DNA from 2 places in the Streptomyces sp. NPDC056883 genome. Region 2 is predicted to be linked to the other one. Evidence: riboswitches for the same ligand, from Rfam matches in the RefSeq annotation. Region 2 holds a riboswitch; the other holds the start of a gene.
What was found. A riboswitch is a leader RNA that binds a small molecule or an ion and turns the genes downstream of it on or off. The one in region 2 is predicted to bind cobalamin.

Region 1 (5,690 bases), on a different contig from region 2:
GCCGCACCGACGAGGACGACACCCCGGAAAGGGAGCCCGCCTCCGCCGTGCCCGTGCACTGACGCGGGACGGCCGGCGCACGGGCATCCCGTACGCCGGCCGTCATGCGGGAATCAGGCGTTCGGCGGGATCTCCGCACGCACCCGGCGGGCCGCCTCGACGAGGTGCTCCAGCGAGTCCTTCGTCTCGGGCCAGCCGCGGGTCTTCAGACCGCAGTCGGGGTTGACCCAGAGGCGTTCGGCGGGGATCGCCCCGAGTCCCCTGCGCAGCAGGTCGGCCGCTTCACCGGCCGAGGGGACGCGGGGAGAGTGGATGTCCCAGACTCCCGGCCCGACCTCGCGCGGGTAGCCCGCGCCGGCGAGCTCGTCGGCGACCTGCATGTGGGAGCGGGCCGCCTCCAGGCTGATGACGTCGGCGTCGAGGTGCTCGATGGCCTCGACGATGTCCCCGAACTCCGCGTAGCACATGTGGGTGTGGATCTGGGTGTCCGGCCGGACGCCGCTGGTGGTGAGGCGGAAGGATTCCGTGGCCCACGCCAGGTAGTCGGCGTGGTCGGCGGCGCGCAGCGGCAGCGTCTCGCGCAGGGCGGGCTCGTCGACCTGGATGACGGACGTACCGGCCGCTTCCAGGTCGTCGACCTCGTCGCGCAGGGCGAGTCCGACCTGGCGCGCGGTCTCGCCGAGGGGCTGGTCGTCGCGTACGAAGGACCAGGCGAGCATGGTGACCGGGCCGGTGAGCATGCCCTTGACCGGCTTGGCCGTCTGTGCCTGGGCGTACGTGGTCCAGCGGACGGTCATCGGGTCGGGACGGGAGACGTCCCCGGCGAGGACCGGCGGGCGGACGTAGCGGGTGCCGTAGGACTGGACCCAGCCGTGCTGCGTGGCGAGGTATCCGGTGAGCTGCTCGGCGAAGTACTGGACCATGTCGTTGCGTTCGGGTTCGCCGTGCACGAGCACGTCGAGGCCCGTCTTCTCCTGGAAGGAGACGACCTCGCGGATCTCGGCCCGGATGCGTTCCTCGTAGGCCGCCGTGTCGATGCGTCCGGCGCGCAGGTCGGCGCGGGCGGTGCGCAGCTCCGTGGTCTGCGGGAAGGAGCCGATGGTGGTGGTGGGAAGCAGCGGCAGGCCGAGGTGGGCGCGCTGGGCCGCGGCCCGTTCGGCGTAGGGCTGGGCGCGGTGGACGTCGGCCTCGGTGATCGCTGCGGTGCGGGCGCGGACGGCCGGGTCGTGGGTGATCGGGGAGGCGGTACGGGAGGCCAGGTCGGCTCGGTTCGCGGCGAGTTCGGCGGCGATCGCGTCCGTGCCCCCGGCCAGTCCGCGGGCCAGCGTGCTGATCTCGCTGGCCTTCTGGCGGGCGAAGGCGAGCCAGCGCCGGATCTGCGGCTCGGTGTCCCGCTCGGCGTCGGCGTCGATCGGGACGTGCAGCAGGGAGCAGGAGGCGGCCACGTCGACCCGGTCGGCGAGGCCGAGCAGGGTGCCGAGGGTGGTCAGCGACTTCTGGTGGTCGTTGATCCAGATGTTGCGGCCGTTGACCACGCCGGCGACCAGACGCTTGCCGGGGATGCCGCCGACGGCGGCGAGGTCGTCGAGGTTGGCCGCGGCCCGGTCGGTGAAGTCGAGGGCGAGTCCCTCCACGGGCGCCTTCGCCAGGACGGGCAGGGCGTCGCCGAGCCGGTCGAAGTAGGAGGCCACGAGCAGCTTGGGGCGCTCGGTCAGGCGGCCGAGCTCGCGGTAGGCGCGGGCCGCCGCGTTCAGTTCGGCCGGTGTGCGGTCCTGGACCAGGGCCGGTTCGTCGAGCTGGACCCATGCGGCGCCCGCCGCGCGCAGGTCCGCGAGGACCCGGGCGTAGACGGGGAGCAGCCGGTCGAGCAGGGTGAGCGGTTCGAAGTCGGCGGCCACGCCGGGTGCGGGCTTGGCGAGGAGGAGGTAGGTCACCGGTCCGACCAGGACCGGGCGGGCCGTGTGGCCGAGGGCCAGGGCTTCCTTCAACTCGGCTACCTGCCGGGCGGGTTCGGCGGTGAAGACGGTGTCGGGCCCGAGTTCGGGGACCAGGTAGTGGTAGTTGGTGTCGAACCACTTGGTCATTTCCAGCGGGGCCACGTCCTGGGTGCCGCGGGCCATCGCGAAGTAGCCGTCCAGGGCGTCCGCCGCGACGGCGGAGCGGTGGCGGTCGGGGATGGCGCCGACCATGACCGTGGTGTCCAGGACGTGGTCGTAGTACGAGAAGTCGCCGGTCGGAACCTCGGTGATGCCGGCCCCGGCGAGCTGGGCCCAGTTGGTCCGGCGCAGGTCGCGGGCCGTGGCGCGGAGGGCTTCGGCGGTGACGCGGCCCTTCCAGTAGCCCTCGACGGCCTTCTTCAGTTCCCGGTTCTGTCCCTGGCGGGGGTAGCCGTACACGGTGGCCCGTACGGGCGCGGCTGCGGACTCGGTGGTCACGGAACTCTCCTTCGCGAGCGTGTCTCCATGAACCCGGTGACGGGTCGCGGAGGCGAAGGGTGCCGGAACGGGCGGACCGCCGGGGTCGCGTACGGCTGGGGTACGCGACGGGAGGATCCGCCTGAGGTGCACGCCGACCCGCCCACGAGGTCACCGGGAAACCGTGCGCGGTCGATCGCTCACGGGCAACGGGCAGGTCTTCGGACTCGCGGGCTCGCCTGCCGGTCTCCCGGCGGACTCCTAATGGCCGTCGCTTCCCAGGACCGGTTCCGGTCCCAGTGCGTATGACGGCGGTCGTTCCCGCTCACCGCTGCGGGGCAGTCCCGGATTCCCACCGGGTTCCCTCTTACGACGCATCCCGCCTGGCGAACGGGGGCGAACCAGCTGCGAGGCCCACAGTAGGGCGGGGGGCCGCGAAATGAACACGACTTCCCACATGTCGGACGGTGAAATGAGACACGACGGATCTCGGACGGTGCTTTCCGGCCGCCGGACTACTTCTCCCGCTCGTGGTACGTCTTGCGGGTGTGTTCCGTGTGCGCGCGCATGATCGCCGTCGCGGCCTGCCCGTCACCATCCGCGATCGCCGCGATCAACCGGCGGTGCTCGACCCAGGACTGGTGGCCGCGCTGGCGGGCGACAGGGGTGTAGTACCAGCGGACGCGCCGGTCCACCTGTCCGGCCAGCTCGGCGAGGACGGCGTTGCCCGCGAGCTCCATGATCTTCGCGTGGAGCCGGGCGTTCGTCGCGACGGCGGTGTCCACGTCGTCGGCGGCGACGGCCCGCTCCCCCTGCGCGCACAGCTCTTCGAGCGCGGCGACGGCCTCGGCGCCTGCGTGGGCGGCGGCCAGCCGGGCGGCTTCGGCCTCCAGCAGCGTGCGGACCGTGAGGAGCTGGTCCGCCTCCTCCTCGGTCGGCTCGTGCACGAACGCCCCCTGGGCGGGCCGCAGATCGACCCATCCCTCGGTGCTCAGGCGCTGCAGCGCCTCCCGTACCGGCTGCCGGGACACCCCGAGGTGTCCGGCGAGTTCGCTCTCGACGAGGTGCTGCCCCGGCTGGAGGGCGCGGGTGGTGATGAGCTCCAACAGGGCCCCGTAGACGCGGTCACGCAGCGGGCCGGGCCGCTCCAGCTTGGGCACCGTCCCCTGCGGCAGTCCTGTCGACAACATCACGGTCCCCTCCTGGGCAGCGCCGGTCGCTGCGTCGCGAAACCTCATGATGGATTGTCTTTCGCCTACAGTCTACGGCGCACCGTGCCGACCACCCCCGGACGGCCAACTCCCCCTCCCCCGGCCTGCGTCAGCCCTTGCCGCCCAGGATTCCATCCTGTAGACAATATTTCGTCGACAACGTTCGGCAGTTCCTCGGTACCCTCGACCGAACGGAGTGCCACATAGTGAAAGTCGCAGTTCTGGGCGCCGGTGCGATCGGCGCCTACGTCGGCGCCGCGCTGCACCGAGCAGGCGCCGATGTGCACCTCGTCGCCCGTGGACCCCATCTGGCGGCCCTGCGGGAGCACGGGGTCCGGGTGCTCAGCCCCCGCGGGGACTTCACCGCCCGCGCCCACGCCACCGACGACCCGGCCGCGATCGGTCCCGTCGACTACGTCTTCCTCGGGCTCAAGGCCAACTCGTACGCGGCGTGCGGGCCGCTCATCGAGCCGCTGCTGCACGGGGGCACCGCCGTGATCGCCGCCCAGAACGGCATCCCCTGGTGGTACTTCCACCGGCACGGCGGACCGTACGAGGGCCACCGGATCGAGAGCGTGGATCCCGGCGGCGCGGTCAGCGCCGTCCTCGCGCCCGAACGGGCCATCGGCTGCGTGGTCTACGCGGCGACCGAGCTGGCGGGTCCGGGGGTCGTGCGCCACCTCGAAGGCACCCGCTTCTCCATCGGCGAGCCCGACCGGTCCCTCTCCGAGCGCTGCCTGGCGTTCAGCGAGGCCATGCAGGAGGGCGGCCTCAAGTGCCCGGTCGAACAGGACCTGCGCAACGACATCTGGCTCAAGCTGCTCGGCAACATCTCCTTCAACCCGATCAGCGCGCTGTCCCGGGCCACGATGCGGGAGATGTGCCTGCACGGCGGTACGCGCAAGGTCATCGAGATCATGATGACGGAGACCCTCGCGGTCGCCGAGGCCCTCGGCTGCAAGGTCGGGGTCTCCATCGAACGCCGGCTGGCCGGCGCGGAGCGCGTCGGCGACCACCGGACCTCCACCCTCCAGGACCTGGAGCGCGGCAAACCGCTCGAACTCGACGTGCTGCTGGCGGCCGTGGTGGAGCTGGCGGAGATCACCGGGGTCCCGGTGCAGACGCTGCGGACCGTCCACGCCATCTCGGACCTGCTCGCGCTGCGGACCGCGGCATGACCCCGCCCCCGGCGGGCTGACCGCCGTGGGACGGGTCACGGAACGACGCAAGGTGCTCCGCATCCGGGAGGGCGCGGTCTCCACCCGGCCCGACACCCTGGTCGCCGAGGAACCCATGGAGATCCGGCTCAACGGCAGGGCCCTCGCCATCACGATGCGCACCCCGGGCGACGACTTCGCCCTGGCGGCCGGATTCCTCGTCAGCGAAGGGGTGTTGGGCAGCGCCGAGGAGCTGCGGAACATCGTGTACTGCGCGGGAGCCACGGCCGGCGGAGCCAACACGTACAACGTCGTCGACGTCCGGACGGCTCCCGGCCTCGTGCTGCCCGAGATCACGCTCGAACGCAACGTGTACACGACCTCGTCCTGCGGCCTGTGCGGCAAGGCGAGCCTGGACGCGGTCCGCACGACGGCCCGCTGGCCGATCCACGACACTCCCCCGGTCCGGCTGGATCCCGGACTGCTCGCCCGTCTCCCCGACCGGCTACGGGCCGCGCAGCAGGTCTTCGACCGGACCGGGGGGCTCCACGCGGCCGCGCTGTTCACCGAGGACGGCGAACTCGTCGACGTCCGCGAGGACGTGGGCCGGCACAACGCGGTCGACAAACTGGTCGGCCGCGCCCTGCGCGGCGGCATGCTGCCGCTGTCGCGGACCGTGCTGCTGGTCTCGGGGCGGGCTTCCTTCGAACTGGCGCAGAAGGCCGTGATGGCGGGCATTCCGGTGCTCGCCGCGGTGTCGGCCCCGTCCTCCCTCGCGGTCGACCTGGCCGCTGAGACGGGCCTGACCCTCGTGGGCTTCCTTCGCGGCGCCTCCATGAACGTGTACGCGGGCGAGCACCGCATCGCCCTGCGGGCCGAGGCCTCCCGGGGCTGACCCGCTCCCCCGC
Region 2 (5,690 bases):
AGCCCGGTCCGGCGGGCGAGGTGGCCGAGCACCTCGTTCCAGGAGACGGCGGCGGGGGCCCGGGCGGGCAGCAGGCCGGGGTTGTGGCAGTAGCCGCAGCGCCAGGGGCAGCCCTGGCAGAACACGGTGGTGACCAGCCGTCCGGGCCAGTCGCAGGTGGACAGCCGGGACCAGCCGCCGATGCGGATGGCGTCGCCGGAGGTCGCCCCGCCTCCCCCTTCGCCGGTCACACCGCCGCCTTGAAGTGGACGCGCTCGGCGTGTTCGCCCTTCTTGCCGATGTTGAAGGAGGACACCGGGCGGTGGTAGCCCATGACCCGGGTCCAGACCTCGCACGCCGCCCCGCACGTGGGGCAGTGGGGCTGCTCCCCCGCCAGGTAGCCGTGGTCCGCGCAGATGGAGAAGGTCGGGGTCACCGTCAGGTACGGGAGCCGGAAGGTCTCCAGTGAGCGCCGGACCAGCTTGCGGCAGGCCTCCGCCGTCGGGATCCGCTCGGGGGTGTACAGGTGCAGGACGGTGCCGCCCGTGTACTTGCCCTGCAGTTCGTCCTGGCGTTCCAGCGCCTCGAAGGGGTCGTCGGTCCAGCCGACGGGCAGCTGCGAGGAGTTGGTGTAGTACGGGTTGGCGTCGGTGCCGGCCTGGAGGATGCCGGGGAAGCGGGCCCGGTCCTCCTTCGCGAAGCGGTACGTCGTGCCCTCGGCGGGGGTGGCCTCCAGGTTGTACAGGTGGCCGGTGTTCTCCTGGAAGTCGACCATCCGGGCCCGGACCCTGTCCAGGAGGCGGACCGCGAGGGCGTGTCCCTCGGGATCGGTGATGTCGTACGCGTCCGCGCTGAAGTTGCGGACCATCTCGTTGACGCCGTTGACCCCGATGGTGGAGAAGTGGTTGCGCAGGGTGCCCAAGTACCGCTTGGTGTAGGGGAAGAGGCCGTCGTCGATCAGGTTCTGGACGGTGATCCGCTTGAGTTCGAGGCTGTCCTTGGCGAGCTCGCACAGCCGGTCCACCTCGGCCAGCAGCCGCGCCTCGTCGCCCGCGTAGAGGTGCCCGAGCCGGGCGCAGTTGAGGGTGACCACGCCGAGCGAGCCGGTCTGCTCGGCGCTGCCGAAGAGGCCGTTGCCGCGCTTGAGCAGCTCGGTCAGGTCGAGCTGGAGCCGGCAGCACATGGAGCGGATCATGTGGGGTTCGAGCTCGGAGTTGATGAAGTTCTGGAAGTACGGGAGCCCGTACTTGGCGGTCATCGCGAAGAGCCGCTCGGCGTTCTCGCTCTCCCAGGGGAAGTCGCGGGTGATGTTGTAGGTCGGGATGGGGAAGGTGAACACCCGCCCGGCGGCGTCGCCTTCCGTCATCACCTCGATGTACGCCCGGTTGATCATGTCCATCTCGGCCTGGAGCTCCCCGTAGGTGAAGCCGGTCTCCTCCCCCGCGACCACCGGGATCTGCGTGCGCAGGTCCTCGGGGCAGGTCCAGTCGAAGGTGAGGTTGGTGAAGGGGGTCTGGGTGCCCCAGCGCGAGGGCACGTTGAGGTTGTGCACGAGCTCCTGGATGCACTGCCTGACCTGGTCGTACGCCATCGCGTCGAGGCGGACGTACGGGGCGAGGTAGGTGTCGAAGGAGGAGAAGGCCTGGGCGCCCGCCCATTCGTTCTGCAGGGTGCCGAGGAAGTTCACGATCTGGCCGCAGGCCGAGGACAGGTGCCTGGGCGGAGCGGAGTCGATCTGGCCGGGCACCCCGTTGAAGCCCTCGGTGAGCAGGGTGCGCAGGGACCAGCCGGCGCAGTAGCCGGAGAGCATGTCCAGGTCGTGGAGGTGGAGGTCGCCCTCGCGGTGGGCGCGGGCCACGGCGGCGGGATAGACCTGCTCCAGCCAGTAGTTCGCGGTGACCTTGCCCGCGGCGTTGAGAATGAGCCCGCCGAGCGAATAGCCCTGGTTGGCGTTGGCGTTCACCCGCCAGTCCCGGCGGTCCAGGTACTCGGTCACGGTCTCTACGGCATCGACGACAGCAGTCACGGCAGCCCTCCCACGAGGCTCGGCACGGAAGAATGGCGGGCTTTCCCTGAAAGCCCGTGCCGGCAGGTGTCGGACTCGTCCGCCGTGGCGGACGTAACCGTTGCGGGGCAGTCCCGGATTCCCACCGGGTTCCCTGTTGCCTCGGTCGGGGAGAGGCCCCGCCGAACCGGCAGAGCCAACACTACATATAGATGTGACGGCAGAGCACCACCACTACATATGGGGTGACGAAGGTCCCGGGGCAAGGGACTTCAGCCCCTGCGGACTTGCGTCGGAGCCCTGCGGCCTCAGCTCCGGCCGCTGGTGGCGGCGTAGTACTGGAGGTCCTGCACCTCCACCGTCCGGTCCACCCGGTAGCGCAGCTCCACCCGGGCCCCGGCCTTGCCGCCCCGCACCACGGACGCCGAGCCGACGCCCGGCCCCAGGGGCAGCAGCTCGGAGTGGACCCCGGCCGGGGCCGCGTGCGCGTCCTCGGCCGCTCCCACGGCCGTACGGATGCTCGCGGGCGCGGTCAGGAAGCTCAGCACCTCCACCGTGTCCCGGGCCGCGGCGCTGCCGCCCCGCAGCGACATCACGAGGGACTGGCCGCCGCTCGGGTCCGCGGCGGCGAACTGGGTGCGCGAGCTCAGGTACAGCGTGTCGCGGACGATCTTCGGCCAGCCGCCCGTCTTGAACCGGGTGAGGTAGTAGGAGGAAAGGTCCAGGTAGGCATGGCCGTTGTGCAGGGAGGGCGCGAACTGGCTGCCCTCGCTGTAGTCGTTCCACGTGGTGAGCTGGACCCAGTCGGCCCCGTCCTCGATGGCGCGGTTCCATGTGGCGCGCAGGGTCGCGGTGTTGCCCGCCTCGTCGTAGATGCCCTGGTTGGGGCGGGCGTCCTGGACCGACACGGGCTGCATCCAGATCTTGCCCGCGGCGTGGGCGCGCCGGACGTCGCGCGTGGAGCTCTCCTGGCCGACGTAACTGCGGCTGCCCCACTCGGAGAATCCGTAGCTGATGGGCTCGAACTCACCGCTGTACGCGCCGAAGTCGAGGAAGAGCGGCACGAAGGCGGTACGGATGCCGTGCCGGGACTTCAGGACGTCCATGACCCCGGTCCACCAGGCGACGCTCTTCTCCTCCGCCTTGAACGGCGAGACGACCAGCCGGCCGTCGGGGAGCCGGTGGGCGGCCGGGGCCCTGCCGAGTTCCGCGAGGAGGTCGGCGAGCACGACCGGGTCGTCGGTGCCCAGGGAGGTCATGTCCGGCATCAGCATGACCTTGAAGGCCGGGTCCACCGAACGGGCGGCTTCCATCAGGAGGTTGGAGCGCTCCCGGTTCTTCCCCGTGAGGGAGAGCAGGTCGAGGGTGAATCCGTCGATGCCGGCGGCGCGGGCCGTACGGACCTCCTGCCGGAGGTTGGCGAGCTCCCAGTCCCCGGCCTTGGGCGGGACGGGCAGGGGGCGGTCGCGCAGCAGGCCGCCGTAGCGCTCGTGCTTGCCGTTCTCGCCGTCCGGCTTCAGGTAGTTGCGGGTGTAGTAGTCGGCGTCGGCGCCGACGTTGTCCAGGGAGAGCGGGTACGGGGTGAAGTAGTGGGCGAAGACCAGCTTCTTGCCGGCGGCGCCGGAGCGCAGGGCGGCGGGCTGCGGCATGTCGAAGGGCAGGGCCCCCGCGGGGCGCACCGCGTCGTCCGAGCCGGATCCCTGGGCCTTCGGGTCCGGGGCCTGCCCGCCGGGACTCTGCGGGGCGCTCGCGCCCGGGCCGGTGGCGACGGGGCCGGTGGCGGTCGGCGCGGGGACGTCGCCGGGGGTCCCGGGCAGGGTGTCCGCCGGGCCGGGTCCGGAGCGGGCCCGTGCGTCGGCGACGGTGCGGGGCTCCCAGGCGATGCCCGTCGCTGCGCAGACGCCCACGAGGAGGAAGGCGGACAGGAAGAGGCTCAGCAGGGGTCTTCGGCGACGGAAGCCCGCACGGCGCCGGTGCGACGCGGGTCTCGTGCCCCGCCCTGCCCGACGCCGGTCCGCACTCATCCTGACCCCTCCCCCGCATATGCCCGCGCCATGCCCGTACATCGGGCCGCACAGCAGCAGTACAGCGGATTCCCTGCCCCCGGACAACCGTTCCCCGGTGGTCCGGGCCGCGGGAATGGACAAAGCCGCGTCGTGTGTACATCTCCTGCGATCACCGGGCGGCACGGGCTTTTCACCGGAATAGGGAATTCCCCTGGCCATCCGATAGAACTGGCGCATAATCATCTAGATGCGGCTTGAAACAACACTCTTGCCGCAGCTGGTCACGCATGCAGGGGGGCATCGTGCCGATGAGGGATTCCAGAGGAGCCGGTACGTTTCCGGTGGCCTCCGCGGAGCTGTCCCGTCTTTTCACCGCCGTGCGGCGGGGCAAAGTGCTGACCGTCACCGGACGGTCCCGCGAGCCCCGGAGCCAAGTGGTGCGGGAGATAGGGCAACGGCTCTCGTCCAATTTCTACGACGGCGTGGCCGTGGTGTCCATGGACCGCCGGTTCGGGGTCCGCGACCTGACGGCCGAGCTGGGCTGCGTACCGGGCATGCCGTTCCTGCCGTGCGGGACGACGAACGCGGCGTCGTGGCTGGCCGAGCGCGACATGCTGCTCGTCCTCGACGGATGCGAGCACCTCGCGTCCGAGACCCTGGAGTGGCTGCGCGAGCTGCTCGCCGTGGCTCCCGGGCTGCGGGTCCTGGCCGCCGGGAGCGACCCGCTGGCCTTCGCTCCGGAGCAGGTGCACCGGCTCTGACCGGGCGCACGAACGGGTCCGCCCCGGCAGGCGATTGCCGGCCGGGGCGGACCCGTGGAAGCGGTGGACCTCAGCCGAGCAGCGCGAGCGCCGCGTTCAGCGTCGCGGACGGCCGCATGATCGCCGAGGCCTTGGCGGCGTCGGGCTGGTAGTAGCCGCCGATCTCCGCCGGGGCGCCCTGGACGGCGATGAGCTCGCCGACGATCTTCTCCTCGGACTCGGCCAGCGTCTTGGCCAGCGGGTCGAAGGCGGCGGCCAGCTTCGGGTCCTCGGTCTGGCGCGACAGCTCCTGCGCCCAGTACAGGGCGAGGTAGAAGTGGCTGCCGCGGTTGTCGATGCCACCCAGCTTGCGGCTCGGCGACTTGTCCTCGTTGAGGAAGGTGCCGGTCGCCCGGTCCAGCGTGTCGGCCAGCACCTGGGCGCGGGCGTTGCCGGTGGTGGTGGCGAGGTGCTCGAAGGAGACGGCCAGCGCGAGGAACTCACCCAGGGAGTCCCAGCGCAGGTAGTTCTCCTTGACGAGCTGCTGGACGTGCTTCGGGGCGGAGCCGCCGGCGCCGGTCTCGAAGAGGCCGCCGCCGTTCATCAGCGGGACGACCGACAGCATCTTGGCGCTGGTGCCCAGCTCCAGGATCGGGAAGAGGTCGGTCAGGTAGTCGCGCAGCACGTTGCCGGTCACCGAGATGGTGTCCTCGCCGCGGCGGATGCGCTCCAGGGAGTACGCGGTGGCCTCGACCGGGGACAGGATCTTGATGGTCAGACCGTCGGTGTCGTGGTCGGCGAGGTACGTCTTCACCTTGGTGATCAGCTGCGCGTCGTGCGCGCGGCCCTCGTCGAGCCAGAAGACGGCCGGGACGCCGGTGGCGCGGGCGCGGGTGACGGCGAGCTTGACCCAGTCCTGGATCGGCGCGTCCTTGGTCTGGCAGGCGCGGAAGATGTCGC

Region 1: another riboswitch for cobalamin. It lies ahead of metE (5-methyltetrahydropteroyltriglutamate--homocysteine S-methyltransferase); the one in region 2 lies ahead of ACFRU2_RS17730 (ribonucleoside triphosphate reductase).

Annotation. Positions count from the first base shown of each region.
Region 1 is NZ_JBHUBS010000002.1:69,666-75,355, reverse strand. Features, by position in the region: gene ACFRU2_RS05690 (nucleobase:cation symporter-2 family protein) at 1-62, shown strand, start outside; gene metE (5-methyltetrahydropteroyltriglutamate--homocysteine S-methyltransferase) at 114-2,435, opposite strand; cobalamin riboswitch at 2,609-2,835, opposite strand; gene ACFRU2_RS05680 (GntR family transcriptional regulator) at 2,930-3,604, opposite strand; gene ACFRU2_RS05675 (2-dehydropantoate 2-reductase) at 3,832-4,803, shown strand; gene fdhD (formate dehydrogenase accessory sulfurtransferase FdhD) at 4,829-5,677, shown strand.
Region 2 is NZ_JBHUBS010000006.1:182,835-188,524, forward strand. Features, by position in the region: gene ACFRU2_RS17725 (anaerobic ribonucleoside-triphosphate reductase activating protein) at 1-230, opposite strand, end outside; gene ACFRU2_RS17730 (ribonucleoside triphosphate reductase) at 227-2,005, opposite strand; cobalamin riboswitch at 2,049-2,191, opposite strand; gene ACFRU2_RS17735 (endo-1,3-alpha-glucanase family glycosylhydrolase) at 2,293-4,008, opposite strand; gene ACFRU2_RS17740 (hypothetical protein) at 4,299-4,751, shown strand; gene ACFRU2_RS17745 (NADP-dependent isocitrate dehydrogenase) at 4,822-5,690, opposite strand, start outside.